2 regions of the Mycobacterium servetii genome follow, and region 1 is predicted to be linked to the other one. Evidence: predicted binding sites of a transcription regulator. Region 1 holds the regulator's gene; the other holds the start of a gene.
What was found. The regulator HspR, encoded in region 1, represses chaperone genes until heat shock. The targets are predictions, from matches to a motif close to ANNTGAGTNNNNNNNACTCANNT.
Positions count from the first base shown of each region.

Region 1 (7,304 bases):
CCCGTCGCGGAGGCAGCGCGTCAGTCGCTGAACCTGATCACCGGGGTGATGAGCGGTGCCGCCGACGCCGAGGAGGGGCCCGCCTGGTGGGACGGAACGGTCGTCGAGCACATCCGGGCCTCCCGCGACCTGGCGGTCGTGCGGCTGCGGCTGGACCGCCCGATGGACTACCACCCCGGCCAGTACGTCACCGCCCAGGTCCCGCAGTGCCCGCGCCGCTGGCGATACCTGAGCCCGGCCATCCCGGCCGACCCGGACGGCCTGATCGAGTTCCATGTCCGGGTAGTCCCCGGCGGCCTGGTCAGCACCGCGGTCGTCGCCGAGACCCGGCCCGGCGACCGGTGGCGGCTGTCGAGTCCGCACGGCGGGTTGCACGTCGACCGGGACGGCGGCGACGTGCTGATGGTGGCCGGCGGCACCGGCCTGGCGCCGCTGCGCGCGCTGATCCTGGACCTCGGCCGCTACGCCGACAACCCGCGGGTGCACCTGTTCTTCGGGGCCCGCTACCGCTGCGAGCTCTACGACCTGCCCACCCTGTGGCAGGTCGCCGCGCACAATCCGTGGCTGTCGGTCTCGCCGGTGTCGGAATACGGCACCGACCCGCCCTGGGCCGCCGACTATCCCGACTGCACCCCGCCCCGCGGCCTGCACGTGCATCAGACGGGCCGGCTGCCCGACGTGGTGACCAGATACGGTGGTTGGGGCGACCGGCAGATCCTGATCTGCGGGGGACCGGACATGGTGCGGGCCACTAGGGCCGCCCTGATCGCCAAAGGCGCTCCGCCGGAACGCATCCAGCACGACCCACTATCCGGGTGAGTCGAGGTCGACGGAGGTAGGGCATGCACACCGTCACACTGCGCGACCCGTCCTCGCCGCTCGCCGCCCGGTTCGTGCCGGGAGCCGGCATGCTCGGCACCTCGCTGACCGACGACGGGGTGGAGCTGCTCGGCCAGCGGCGCGGCCTGACCGCCTACGTCGAGGCCGGCAAGACGATGGGCATCCCAATCCTGTACCCGTGGGCGAACCGGTTGGGCGCCGACACCTACACCGCCGAGGGCGCGACGGTGCGGCTGACGCCGGGGGAGAACGGTGTGCGCGCCGACCCCAACGGGCTGCCCATCCACGGCACCATGGCCGCCTATCCGGGCTGGCGGGTGACGGCGGAATCGGGCGACGAGCTGACCGCCGAGGCCGACTTCGGCGCCGACCCGCGGCTGCTGGCCGGATTCCCGTATCCGCACGTGCTGACGGTGTCGGCGCGGCTGGCCGGGCGCACGCTGACGGTGACCACCACGGTCACCGCGACCGGCGACACCCCGGTCCCACTGTGTTTCGGCTTCCACCCCTACCTGCAGCTGCCCGGGGTGCCGCGCGCCGAATGGACGATCCGGACACCGCCGCTGCGGCACCTGGCCCTCGATGATCGCGGATTGCCCACCGGCTCAACGGAAACCCAGCCGGAGCAGGAAATTTTGTTGGCCGACAAGGGTTTTGACGACGCCTACGATCAGGTACCCGAGGGCGCGGTGTTCGCGGTGTCCGGCGGCGGGCGCCGCCTGGAGGTCCACTTCGAGCGTGGGTATCCGGCCACGCAAATCTTCGCCCCACCCGCCGAAGACCTGGTGTGCTTCGAGCCGATGACCGCACCGACCGACGCGCTGCGCCGCGGCGGCTACCGGTGCGCGCGACCGGGCGAGCCGGCGCAGGCCCGGTTCTCGATCCGCGCCTAACGGTTCCCGGGTTTGCGGGGCTGCCAGACCACCAGCGCGGTGCTCTTGGGCAGCACCGCGAGGTCGCGGCGCTGGCTGCCGCGCGACGCCATCAGCTCGTCGGTCAACTCCTTTACCCGCGCCTGCAGCACCTGGACCTGGTTGGTCAGCTCGATGATGCGCTTGATCCCGGCCAGGTTGACCCCCTCGTCCTGAGAAAGCCGCTGCACCTCACGCAGCAGATCCACGTCGCGCTCCGAATAACGGCGTCCCCCGCCGGGAGTGCGGCGCGGCCGGACCAGCCCCATGCGGTCGTAGGTCCGCAGGGTCTGCGCGTGCATGCCGGCCAGCTCGGCGGCCACCGAGATCAGGAACGTCCGCGACTCCCGGTCGGAGTTCCTCGAATTCGCGGCCATCAGCGGTTACCCGCCCATCCGGCCCGCGGGTTGAAGCCGCTGGCGCGCTCGGCGGCCGCGTAGGCCTCCAGCGCCGCCTGGGCGTCGCCCTCCAGGTTCGGGGGCACGGCCACCTTCACGGTGACCAGCAGGTCCCCGTTGCCGCCGCTGCGCTTTGGCACGCCCCGGCCACGCACCCGCAGGATGCGTCCGTCGGCCGTGCCCTTGGGCACCCGCACGCCGACCTTGCCGTCGAGCGTGGGCACTGAAAGCGTCGAGCCCAAGGCTAATTCGGCGAAGCTGACCGGGACGGTCACCGTCAGGTCATCGCCGTCGCGGCCGAAGACCTTGTCCGGGCGCACGTGCACGGTGACGTACAGGTCCCCCGAGGGGGCACCGCGCAGCCCGGCCTCGCCCTGCCCGGGCAGCCTGATCCGCTGGCCGTCCTCGACCCCGGGCGGGATTCGGACGTTGATCGTGCGGGTGCGGGTGGTGACCCCGGTGCCTTTGCACTCGTCGCACGGGTGCTCGATGATCGAGCCGCTGCCCCGGCAGTCGGTGCAGGGTTCGGAGAAACCGAACGCCCCCTGGTTGCGGTTGATCACGCCCGACCCATTGCAGGACGGGCATACCTTCGGGCTGGTGCCCGGCCGCGCTCCGCTGCCGTGGCAGTTGGTGCACGGCGCCGGGCTGGTCAGCCGCAGCGGCATCGCGACGCCCTTGGTGGCCTCGACGAAGTCCAGCTCCGTCTCGGTCTCCAGGTCGTTGCCGCGCCGCGGCCGGCTGGGCCGGGCCGCGGCGCCGCGACCGAACAGGCCACCGAACAGGTCGCCAATGGTGGCGCCGCCGCTACGGCCCGCGGCATCGAACAGGTCGTTCAGGTTGAACTCGACACCGTCGCCGCCCGCACCGAAGCCGCCGAAGTCGCCGGCATCGAACCTGCGCCCGCCGAACCCGCCGCCGGCGAACAGCCGCCGCGTCTCGTCGTACTCCTTGCGCTTGGCGGGGTCCGACAACACGTTGTGGGCCTCCGACACCGCCTTGAAGCGTTCACCGGCGGCGGGGTTGTCGGGATTCGCGTCCGGGTGCAGGTCGCGCGCCAGCTTGCGGTAGGCGCGCTTGATCTCTTCGGGACTGGCATCAGAGGAGACGCCAAGCTCCTTGTAGAAGTCCTTTTCGACCCACTCACGCTGGGCCATGCCGCGTCACCTCCTCTCACCGATCGTTGTGTGCTGATTGTGCGTTCTAGTCACCGGAGCCGGGGCCGTTATCGTCGGTGTCCCGCCCGGTTTCGCCGGACTCGACCGTGTCGACGACCGCGACCAGCGCGTGCCGCAGTACCTGGTCGCCGAGCCGGTAGCCCTGACGCATGACCGTGCCGATGACCGGCTTGGCGCCGTCGGCACCGTCTCCCTCGTGCTGCACGGCCTCGTGCAGCACCGGGTCGAAGTCCTCGCCCTCGGCACCGAACGCCGTCAGGCCCAGCCCGGTCAGCGCGCTCAGCAGCTTGTCGGCCACCGACTTCAACGGCCCGGAGTCCAGGTCGCCGTGCTTGCGCGCCCGATCGAGATCGTCCAGCACGCCCAGCAGTTCGTTGACGACGCCGGCCTTGGCCCGGTCCGCGGCGGCCTGCTGGTCACGCTGCGCCCGCTTGCGGTAGTTGGCGAAATCGGCCTGCACGCGCTGCAGGTCGGCGGTCAGCTCGGCTACCCTGGTCTCCGCCTCGCCGGACCCGCCCGGTGAGCCGGCAGCTGGCACCTCTCCCGGCGCTGCCGCGCCGGGAGAGGTGTGCCGGACTTCGCCGGTCTCGGGATCGATGCGGCGTTTGTCGGTGACCGTTACCTGTTCCTGGTTGCCTTCAGCTTTTTGGTTTCCGTCGCTCACTTGGACTCCCGGTCGTCGTCGACGACCTCCGCGTCCACGACGTCGTCGGTCGAACCGGACGGGCCGCCCGCCTCGGCGCCTCCCGCGGCCTGGGTGGCCTCGTAGATCGCCTGCCCTAGCGCCTGGGACTCCTGGCCCAGCTTCTCCATCGCCGACTTGATCGCGGAGATGTCGGTGCCGGCGAGCGCCGTCTTGGCGTCGGCCACGGCGGCCTCGACCTTGCTCAGCGTCTCCTCGGGAACCTTCGAGCCGGCCCCTTCGTCTCCAGAGGCCTCTTTCTGCTCGTTGACGAACTTCTCCGTCTGGTAGACCAGCGTCTCGGCCTGGTTGCGGACGTCGGCCTCCTCGCGGCGCTTGCGGTCCTCCTCGGCGTGGGCCTCGGCGTCCTTGATCATCCGGTCGATCTCCTCCTTGGACAGGCCGGAGCCCTCCTGGATCTTGATCGTGTTCTCCTTGCCGGTGCCCTTGTCCTTGGCGGTGACGTGCACGATGCCGTTGGCGTCGATGTCGAAGGTGACCTCGATCTGCGGGACCCCGCGCGGGGCCGGCGGGATGCCGGTCAGCTCGAAGGAGCCCAGCAGCTTGTTGTGCGCGGCGATCTCACGCTCGCCCTGGTACACCTGGATCTGCACCGACGGCTGGTTGTCGTCGGCAGTGGTGAACGTCTCCGACCGCTTGGTCGGGATCGTCGTGTTGCGCTCGATGAGCTTGGTCATCACGCCACCCTTGGTCTCGATGCCCAGGCTCAGCGGCGTGACGTCAAGCAGCAGAACGTCTTTGACCTCGCCCTTCAAAACTCCAGCCTGAAGAGCCGCTCCCACCGCTACAACTTCATCGGGGTTGACGCCCTTGTTGGGCTCCTTGCCGCCGGTGAGTTCCTTGACCAGGTCGGTCACCGCGGGCATGCGGGTGGAACCACCCACCAGCACCACGTGGTCGATCTCGGACACCGAGATACCGGCGTCCTTGATCACCGACTGGAACGGCTGACGGGTGCGGTCCAGCAGGTCCTGGGTGATGCGCTGGAACTCGGCGCGGGTCAGCTGCTCGTCGAGGAACAGCGGGTTCTTGTCCGCGTCGACGGTGATGTAGGGCAGGTTGATCGAGGTCGATTGACTCGAGCTGAGCTCAATTTTTGCCTTCTCGGCGGCCTCGCGCAGCCGCTGCATCGCCATCTTGTCCTTGGTCAGGTCGATGCCGCTGCTGGCCTTGAACTTCTCCACCAGCCAGTCGACGACGCGCTGGTCCCAGTCGTCGCCACCGAGGTGGTTGTCACCGCTGGTGGCGCGGACCTCGACCACGCCCTCGCCGATCTCGAGCAGCGAGACGTCGAAGGTGCCGCCGCCCAGGTCGAAGACGAGGATGGTCTGTTCCTTCTCGCCCTTGTCCAGGCCGTAGGCCAGCGCGGCCGCGGTCGGCTCGTTGACGATGCGCAGCACGTTCAGGCCGGCGATCTGGCCGGCCTCCTTGGTGGCCTGACGCTGGGCGTCGTTGAAGTAGGCGGGCACGGTGATGACCGCGTCGGTGATGTCCTCACCGAGGTAGGCCTCGGCGTCGCGCTTCAGCTTCATCAGCACGCGGGCGCTGATCTCCTGCGGGGTGTACTTCTTGTCGTCGATCTCGATGGACCAGTCGGTGCCCATGTGCCGCTTGACCGAGCGCACGGTGCGGTCGACGTTGGTCACCGCCTGGTTCTTGGCGGGCTGGCCCACCAGCACCTCGCCGTTGCGCGCGAACGCGACGATGGACGGCGTGGTCCGCGAGCCCTCGGAGTTGACGACGACGACGGGGTCGCCACCCTCGAGAACCGCGACGACGGAGTTGGTGGTCCCGAGGTCGATGCCGACCGCACGAGCCATAGTGATTCCTCCTGAGTAGTCGAGCGTCTTACTGCTGAGTGCCCCCCGCTCAAGCCTGCTCCTCGCGAAGCGGTGGTGTCAACCTAGGATTGAGTCGGATGCACTCAAGTTGTCGATCATGCTAACGGCGGGCGCGGTCGTCTTGTTCCCGGGGCCCCAGAGCAGTTCAGATGCTTTGCCTACGGTGGCGCTGCAACCGACGCACGCAGGCGGCCGGGGCCGGGCCGTCGATGGGGCGCAATGCGGCCGTCATGCCTTCGCGCACCCGGTCGACGTCAAGGCCGGTGCCGATCGCGACCAGCGCATTGGCGTGCGCGCCGGGCAATGCGGGGGCGACATGCACCGAGGTGCCCACGACGTTGACGACGTAGCGGCGCACGCGTTCCCGATAGCGAACGGCGACGGTGCCTTTCATCCGGTACACCCCGACCGGAGGGTCCTCGAGAAGATCGAAGACCGCGCCGGGATCGACGCACCCGTCGCCGGTGACCGTCACAGAAGCAACGCGGTCGTGACGGTGGTGGCCGTCGTGGTCTCCGGCGGCTTCGGTGGCTTGGCCGTCGAGAAGCAATGCGCGGAACGACAACTGGCCCGAGCCGGCCTCGTCGTCGGTCTCGGAGACGTCGAACAGCAGGGTCGGGTCGACACGCCCGCCGACCGCGCCGACGATGTGGGCATCCGGATTGCTTCCCCGGACCCGCGTCTCGATGCGCTCCAACACCTTCGCGCGGTCGTCGGGGGGGATCTGATCGAGTTTGTTGACCACCACCAGCGACGCCGCGCCGTAGCGGGCCGGTGCCGCCCCTCCGCGGTCGACGGTGTCGAAGTGGCGAGCCGCGTCGATGACGTCGACCACGCCGCCGTGACGCACTCGCTCCACACCGCTGAACCGGATCATCCGCGACACCGCGGTCGGTTCGGCCAGACCGGACGCCTCGACGATGATGACATCGAGGTTCAGGCGGGGGTCGGCGAGCTTGGCGAGAGCTTCGTCGAGACCGCCGTCGTCGGGCAGGCAACAGAGACACCCACCGGCGATCGACGCCGGCTCGTCGATCTGACCCGTTACCAGCCCGGCGTCCACATTGAGTTCTCCGAAGTCGTTGATGACGACCCCGATGCGGGCCCCGGGCGCGCGGAGCACGTGGTTGAGCAGGCTCGTCTTGCCCGCACCCAGAAAGCCGGTCAGTGCGATGACCGGTATCGCTGCCACGCTGCTCCTCTCCCGGTACGGACCGACCCAGGTAAACATATCGACGCAAATCGGAGCTCAGGCCGCGTTGCCCGGTGCCGAGGTTGCTGCTGGGTCAGCCTGAGCGTTCCCACCAGTCGCGGCGTCAGGAGCCGGATGCCATCGCCAGCTGCAGATGATCGGCCCCGGCGCGCGCTGGAGGCCGTCCCGCAGCGGACCCTGGCCCTGATCGCGCTGCTGGCGGCGGTGGCGATGAACCTGA
Region 1 is NZ_JBGEDP010000001.1:5,507,218-5,514,521, forward strand. It holds gene AB8998_RS26810 (FAD-binding oxidoreductase) at 1-819, shown strand, start outside; gene AB8998_RS26815 (aldose 1-epimerase) at 843-1,733, shown strand; gene AB8998_RS26820 (heat shock protein transcriptional repressor HspR) at 1,730-2,128, opposite strand; gene dnaJ (molecular chaperone DnaJ) at 2,128-3,306, opposite strand; gene grpE (nucleotide exchange factor GrpE) at 3,353-3,991, opposite strand; gene dnaK (molecular chaperone DnaK) at 3,988-5,850, opposite strand; gene AB8998_RS26840 (CobW family GTP-binding protein) at 6,017-7,063, opposite strand.

Region 2 (7,304 bases), 2.5 Mb from region 1:
CCCATTTCGCCGCCGCCGCGCCGCACGACCCGGAGGCAACGTCGGCGACCCTCGCACAACGCCTTGCCGATGCCGCCCGCGGCTCGCGGGAACTGGCCCACGACACCACTCTGCGATTCACCCACCAGCTTCGGCTGACGTTGCGGGAGTTGGGATCTCGGCGTGTCGACGCCGACCTGCTCGATGTCGCCGACGACGTGTTCTACCTGACCTGCGACGAACTGGTCAGCGTCCCGGCCGACGCCCGGTTGCGGGTCAAACGCCGCCGCGCCGAACGGGAACGCCTGCAGGCCCAGCGCCCGCCCGAGGTCATCGACGGAAAGTGGACGCCCGTCGATCAGGACCCGGATTGCACGGACGCCCCGGCGGAGAACGAGTGATCGCTCCCGTTCAACTCAGTAGTCCGCGCAGAAAGAGCGCGTTGCGCACGGCGTGACCACCCAGGTCGTTGTTGAAGTACATCCACACGTCGCGGCCGTCGACGTCCCATTCCGTTATGTGCGCCACCCACCGCCGCAACTCCGCTTGCGGATACGAGCCCGCATACATCGCGTCCGGATCCGGCCCGTGCATCCGTACGTACACCAAATCCGTGGTGGCCCGCGGGATACACGGCAGACCGGCTCCGCTCATCACCACGTAGGCGGCCCGTCGGCTTTCCAGCAGCGCGAACACCGCCGCGTCGTTCCAGGTGGGGTGCCGCAACTCGACGGCCACCCGGATCGACGGCGGCATGGCTTGCAGGAAGGCGTCCAGGCGCGCGTCATCGCGCTGCTGTGCGGGATGCAGTTGGACCAGCAGCACGCCGTGGCGGTCACCGAGCAGATTCCAGCAGCGTTCGAACCGTTCGATCCAGGGCTCCGGCGAGGCCAGCCGACGGTAGTGCGTGAGCCCGCGGTGCGCCTTGACCGACATGGTGAAGCCCGCCGGCAACTGATCGCGCCACGCCGCGAACGTCGCATCCTTGGGCCACCGGTAAAAACTCGCGTTCAGCTCGACGGTGTCGAAAACCTCGGCATAGCGCGCCAACCGGCGCGCGGCCGGCAGACCGGGCGGGTAGAGCACATCCACCCAGTGGTTGTAGGACCATCCGGACGTGCCGATCCGAACGGTCACCGCCGGGTCAACCGGTCACCTGCCGGCGCACGTCGTCGTCCAGCGACACCCTGACGAGCGCTGCCGCCAGCCGCGAACAGCTGCGCGGCGCAAGGTCTTTGAGCTCGCCGGGCGTGGTGGGCAAACCCAGATCCTTTGCCGCGCCGGTGGCGCGGTCATCGTAGTACGGCTTCACCCACGGCCAGACGTCCTGCACCTCGCGTAGGTAGACGTCGGCGCCGGTGTCGCCGATTCCCTTGAACGTCTTGAGCAGACGCTTTGCCGCGGCCGCGTCGTGCTCGCTGCGCCCGGCGAGCTCGCGCAGATCACCGGAATACTCGTCGCGCACCTTCTCGGCCATCTCGGTCAGCCGGGTGGCCGAACTCTCGTCGTAGCGGGCGTAACTCGCCCTGCCGAACGCGTCGATCATGGTCTGGCGATCCGCTTCCAGGACGGCCCGAGGCGTGCGCAGGCCGGCCTTGAACAGTTCCCGTGCGGCGCCCATGGCAATGGACGCGTCGATCGGCTTGCTGGCGAGCATGCACAGCACCAAGAGCTGGAACAGCGGCATCGGCTTGTCTTCGAGCTTGATGTCGGCCTCGGCCGCATAGGTGGTCCCGGCGACCTCGAGCAGCCGGCGCGACACTTTCTTCGGCCCGTCCATGTCACGTCGCGTACCCGCACCGTGCCCGGGCAAACGACGCGGTCATTTGGGCGGCAGGCCGCGCGCATACCCCACCGCGCGGTCGACCCAGGTGCGGAGCTGGCGTGCGGTCCGCACGCCGGGGGTGTCGACGCGCAGCCAGCCGCGAGTCTCGCGCCCGGCCATCACCATGGGGCCGACATGCGCGCGCCCCGCCAGTTGGTCGGTGTCGCCCGGCGGCACCCGCACCAGCAGGCCACCCTGGCCGCTGACGGCCACGCACATTCGATCAGGAACGCCAGACCGCCGAACATCCACTTCTCCTCGATGCCCCGCTCGGCGCCGAGGAGTTCGCGGATCCCGTCGGCCAGGCCTTCGTCGTAGGGCATGGGGCCGGTCTCAGTCCAGATCGATCCGGATGGTCAGCAGGTCGCTGCCCATCAGGCGCACGACCGCGCTGTTGAGTGGGGGCAGGTTTCCCAGCCGCTGCACCGGGTCGTCGTCGGGTAACGGGTGAGCCGTTCCATTGCGCCACTTACCGCCGAGGCGCACCCGCACGGCCGGGTTGGCCTTGATGTTGCGGACGTAGTCCGAATGCTCGCCGTGTTCGGAGACCATCCAGAACCGGTCGTCCACGACGCGCCCGCCGACGGCGGTGCGCCGGGGCTTTCCCGACTTGCGGCCGGTCGTCTCGATCATGGTCACCGGCAACTGCCGGCCCACCGGGTTGACAACGAGCCGTTGCACGCGATGCACGATCTGCCGTTTGAGGTTATTGAACGCCGGGCGTGACGCGGATGTCACGCCCGGCGTTGCGATCAGGCCGCCTGTGCGACGGTCCCGGTCACCGGTTCGAGCGCCTGCGCGACGATCTCGGCGACGTCGACCATCGGCCGCACGTCCAGGGTTTCGAGCACCTCCGCGGGCACGTCATCGAGGTCCGGCTCGTTGCGCGCCGGGATGAAAACCGTCGACAGGCCGGCACGTTGGGCGGCGAGCAGCTTCTGCTTCACCCCGCCGATCGGGAGCACCCGTCCGTTCAGGGTGACCTCGCCGGTCATGCCGACGTCGGAGCGCACCTGACGTCCGGTGGCCATCGACACCAGCGCGGTCACCATCGTGACGCCGGCAGACGGGCCGTCCTTGGGCACCGCACCGGCGGGCACATGCACGTGGATGCGCCGGTCCAGCGCCGTCGGGTCGACGCCCAGGGCCGCGGCGTGCGAGCGCACATAGGACAGCGCGATCTGCGCGGATTCCTTCATCACGTCGCCCAGCTGGCCGGTCAACTGCAACCCGGGCTCACCGTCGGTGGCGCCAGCCTCGATGTAGAGGACGTCGCCGCCCAGGCCGGTGACGGCCAGGCCGGTGGCCACGCCGGGCACCGCCGTGCGTTCGGCCGACTCGGGCGTGAACCGCGGGCGGCCCAGGTAGTCAACGAGATCCGGCTCGTCGACGGTGGTCGGCTCGGCGTTGTCCGCCAGCTTCGTCGCCACCTTGCGCAGCGCCTTGGCCAGCAGCCGTTCGAACTGCCGCACCCCCGGTTCGCGGGTGTAGTCGGCGGCGATCTTGCGCAGCGCGGCGTCGGTGACGGTCACCTCGTCGTCGCTCAGCGCCGCCCGTTCCCGCTGCCGGGGCAGCAGGTAGTCGCGCGCGATGGCCACCTTGTCGTCCTCGGTGTAGCCGTCGATCTCCACCAGTTCCATGCGGTCCAGCAGCGCCGACGGGACGTTCTCGATCACGTTGGCGGTGGCCAGGAACACGACGTCGGACAGGTCCAGGTCCAGATCGAGGTAGTGGTCCCGGAAGGTGTGGTTCTGCGCCGGGTCGAGGACCTCGAGCAGCGCCGCACTCGGGTCGCCGCGGTAGTCGGAGCCGACCTTGTCGATCTCGTCCAGCAGCACGACGGGATTCATCGAACCCGCCTCGCCGATGGCCCGCACGATCCGGCCCGGCAGCGCACCGACGTAGGTGCGCCGGTGTCCGCGGATCTCGGCTTCGTCGCGCACCCCGCCCAGGGCGACGCGCACGAACTTGCGGCCCAGCGCCCGCGCGACGCTCTCGCCCAGCGACGTCTTGCCGACGCCGGGCGGACCGGCCAGCACCATCACCGCGCCAGAGCCACGCCCACCGACGACCTGCAGCCCGCGCTGGGCGCGGCGCGCACGCACGGCCAGGTATTCCACGATGCGGTCCTTGACGTCGTCCAGCCCGTGATGGTCGGCGTCCAGGACCTCCCGCGCGGCCTTCAGATCCGTCAAATCCTCGGTGCGCACGTTCCACGGCAGGTCCAGCACGGTGTCCAGCCAGGTGCGGATCCAGCCGCTCTCCGGGCTCTGGTCGCTGGAGCGTTCCAGCTTGCCGACCTCGCGCAGCGCGGCCTCGCGCACCTTGTCGGGCAGGTCGGCGGCCTCCACCCGGGCTCGGTAGTCATCCGAACCGTCCGGCTCGTCCTCGCCCAGCTCCTTGCGGATCGCCGCGAGCTGCTGGCGCAGCAAAAACTCCTTCTGCGTCTTCTCCATCCCCTCGCGCACGTCCTCGGCGATCTTGTCGCTGACCTCGACCTCGGCCAGGTGCGTGCTCGTCCAGTCGATCAGGACGCGCAGCCGCTCGGCAACGTCCACGGTTTCCAGCAGCTGCCGCTTCTGCGCGGCGCTCAGGTAGGACGCGTAGCCGGAGGTGTCGGCCAGCGCCGAGGGGTCGGTCAGGCCGTTGACGTAGTCGACGATCTCCCAGGCCTCGCGCCGCTGCAGCATGGCCAGCAGCAGCTTGCGGTATTCCGCCGCCAGCGCCTTGGCCTCGTCGGTGATCTCCGTGTCGGTGACCTCGGTCACCTCGACCCACAACGCGGGGCCGGGCCCGGAGGCCCCCGCCCCGATCTGGGTGCGGCGCTCACCGCGCACGACGGCGGCGGTGCCGCCGCCCGCGATGCGGCCGACCTGCAGGATCTTCGCGATCACCCCGTGCGAGGGGTACCGGTCCTCGAGCCGGGGGGCGATCAGGAGCTGCCCCGACTCGCTGGCCTGGGCGGCGTCGATCGCCGCGCGCGCGGCCTCGTCGAGCGCGATCGGCACCACCATTCCCGGCAGGACGATCGTGTCGGTGACGAACAGCACCGGAACTGACATGGCGTCGGCCATCAAATCCTCCAAAAACTTGAGTTCGATGCGCTCAACCCCGCTGGCCGCCGGTTTGTTCCCGGCGGGTGCCTTTGCGGCCGCCGGGACACCGCTCACCGCCCGCGCCCGGGCAGGGGTGTGCGGGAGGACCGCTGAGCCGCATAATCGGCCAGTGGCACTGGCACGTCTCGCCCCCTCGTCGCTCGATCCGGAGATCCTCGAGTCCGCGGCCAGGGATCTCGCGCCGACTGGCGCGATCACGTTTCTCGTCGGCGGGGACGCCGTCACCTACACCGTCGACGGGCCGACGATCCGCGTCGACGACGGGCGGGCCACCGGCGACACGGTCGTGCGCCTGTCCCGGCAAACCTGGGACGACATGACCGGCCAGGTCCGCACGATCATGAATCTGTTGCTCAGCGACGACCTGGCCTTCGACCGGGGCGGATTCGAGCAGCTGGCCGACTGGGACCCGGTGCTGCGCTACCTGCACGCAGGCATCCCGCCCTACGATCCGGCGCGAACAGACCTCGAAGGGCGTGACCCGTTCGCCGCGTACACCCTCGACGCGCAGGACGCCGAACTGGCCGCGCAGCTGCGCACCATGGGTTACCTGCACGTCAAGGGCGTCTTCACCGGCGCGGAGATGGAGGCCGCCAACCGCGAGGTCGACGGCCTCGCCGCGTCCGCCCGTCCCGGGGACGACCTGTCGTGGTGGGTCACCGGCGAGGACGGCGACGGCGTCCCGTGCCGGCTGGTGTACGCGACGCTGCGGTCGCCGGTTCTCGCGATGCTCGAAGCCGATCCGCGGGTGCGCAGGCTGGGCACCCTGCTCGACCCCGCGCTGCGCGCCGCGCCCGACCGGATGGAGGGCAGCGCGGTGCTGCTCAAGGTGCCGGGCAACACCGGCGGACTGTCCAACATCCCGTGGCACCAGGACTGCGGGATGGGCGGGCACGCCATCATGTGTCCCGCGGTCAGCGTCGGGATCCAGCTCACCGGCTCGGACGCCTTGACCGGCAACCTGCAGGTGCTGCCCGGCAGCCACGGCCAGGCCATCCACTACCGCTGGCAACAGCGGCTCGAAGGGGTGCCGGTGGTGAGCATCGACACGGCCCCCGGCGACGTCACCGTGCACGTGCAGGACCTCATGCACGCCTCGCCGCGGCCAACCGGCGCCGGCGGGCGTCGCACCATGTACGTCACGCACTACCCGCCGGCGCTCTGGGAGCACGTCGGGCCGGGCCAGGCCTACAACGACCTGGTGCGCAACCGCACCGAACAGATCGCTCGCCTGCGGTAGCCTTCACGACGCGACGGGCCCCAGCCGCCGCAGTTGCGTCACGTGCCGGGGCGAAAGCTCCTCGAGACAGGTGACTCCGAGCAGGCGCATCGTGCGCAGCACCCCTTCTTCGAGGATCTGTATCGCGCGGGCCACGCCGGCCTCGCCGCCGGCCATCAGGCCGTAGAGGTAGGCCCGCCCCACCAGGGTGCACCGCGCCCCCAGCGCGATCGCGGCCACGATGTCGGCGCCGGCCATGATGCCGGTGTCCACCAGGATCTCGGCGTCCTTGCCGAACTCGCGCGCCACCGCGGGCAGCAGGTGGAAGGGCACCGGCGCGCGATCCAGTTGCCGGCCACCGTGATTGGACAACACCATGCCGTCGACGCCGCGCTCGACCACGGCGCGCGCGTCGTCGAGCGTCTGGATCCCCTTGACGACGAGCTTGCCGGGCCACCGGGCCTTGATCCACTCGAGGTCGTCGAAGGTGAGGCTGGGATCGAACATCGTGCTCAGGTACTCACCGACAGTGCCCGGCCAGCGATCCAGCGACGCGAACGCCAGCGGCTCGGTGGTCAACAGGTCGAACCACCATCTCGGGTGCGGCACCGCGTCGAGCACGGTCCGTAGCGTCAGGGTCGGCGGGATCGTCATCCCGTTGCGGTTGTCGCGCAGCCGTGCGCCCGCGGCCGGGACGTCGACCGTGACCAGCAGCGTGTCGAAACCGGCGTCGGCCGCGCGCTGCACCAGCGCCATCGAGCGGTCGCGGTCGCGCCACATGTAGAGCTGAAACCACTTGCGGCCCAGCGGCGCAGCGGCCACCAGGTCTTCGATCGCGCAGGTACCCAGGGTGGACAGCGAGAACGGGATCCCGGCCCGAGCCGCCGCCCGCGCCCCGGCGATCTCACCCTCGGTGTGCATCAGCCGGGTGAACCCCGTCGGCGCGATCCCGAACGGCAGGGCCACCGGCCGGCCCAGGACGTCCCGGCCCGCCGTCACGTTGCTGACATCCCGCAGGATGGTCGGGTGGAACTCGATGTCGCGGAACGCTTGTCGCGCACGCTGGATCGACAGCTCCTCCTCGGCGGCGCCGTCGGTGTAGTCGAACGCCGCCCGCGGGGTGCGGCGTGCGGCGAGGCGGCGCAGGTCTTCGATGGTGTAGGCG
Region 2 is NZ_JBGEDP010000001.1:2,983,549-2,990,852, forward strand. It holds gene AB8998_RS14645 (NAD-dependent epimerase/dehydratase family protein) at 1-380, shown strand, start outside; gene AB8998_RS14650 (DUF72 domain-containing protein) at 391-1,116, opposite strand; gene AB8998_RS14655 (HhH-GDP family DNA glycosylase) at 1,124-1,759, opposite strand; partial or broken gene AB8998_RS14660 (TfoX/Sxy family protein) at 1,802-2,127, opposite strand; gene AB8998_RS14665 (nitroreductase family deazaflavin-dependent oxidoreductase) at 2,138-2,542, opposite strand; gene lon (endopeptidase La) at 2,557-4,878, opposite strand; gene AB8998_RS14675 (phytanoyl-CoA dioxygenase family protein) at 5,030-6,160, shown strand; gene AB8998_RS14680 (alpha-hydroxy acid oxidase) at 6,164-7,304, opposite strand, start outside.
Region 2: lon (endopeptidase La) is a predicted target of HspR. The motif match lies at 4,893-4,915, and genes of this name have one in related genera.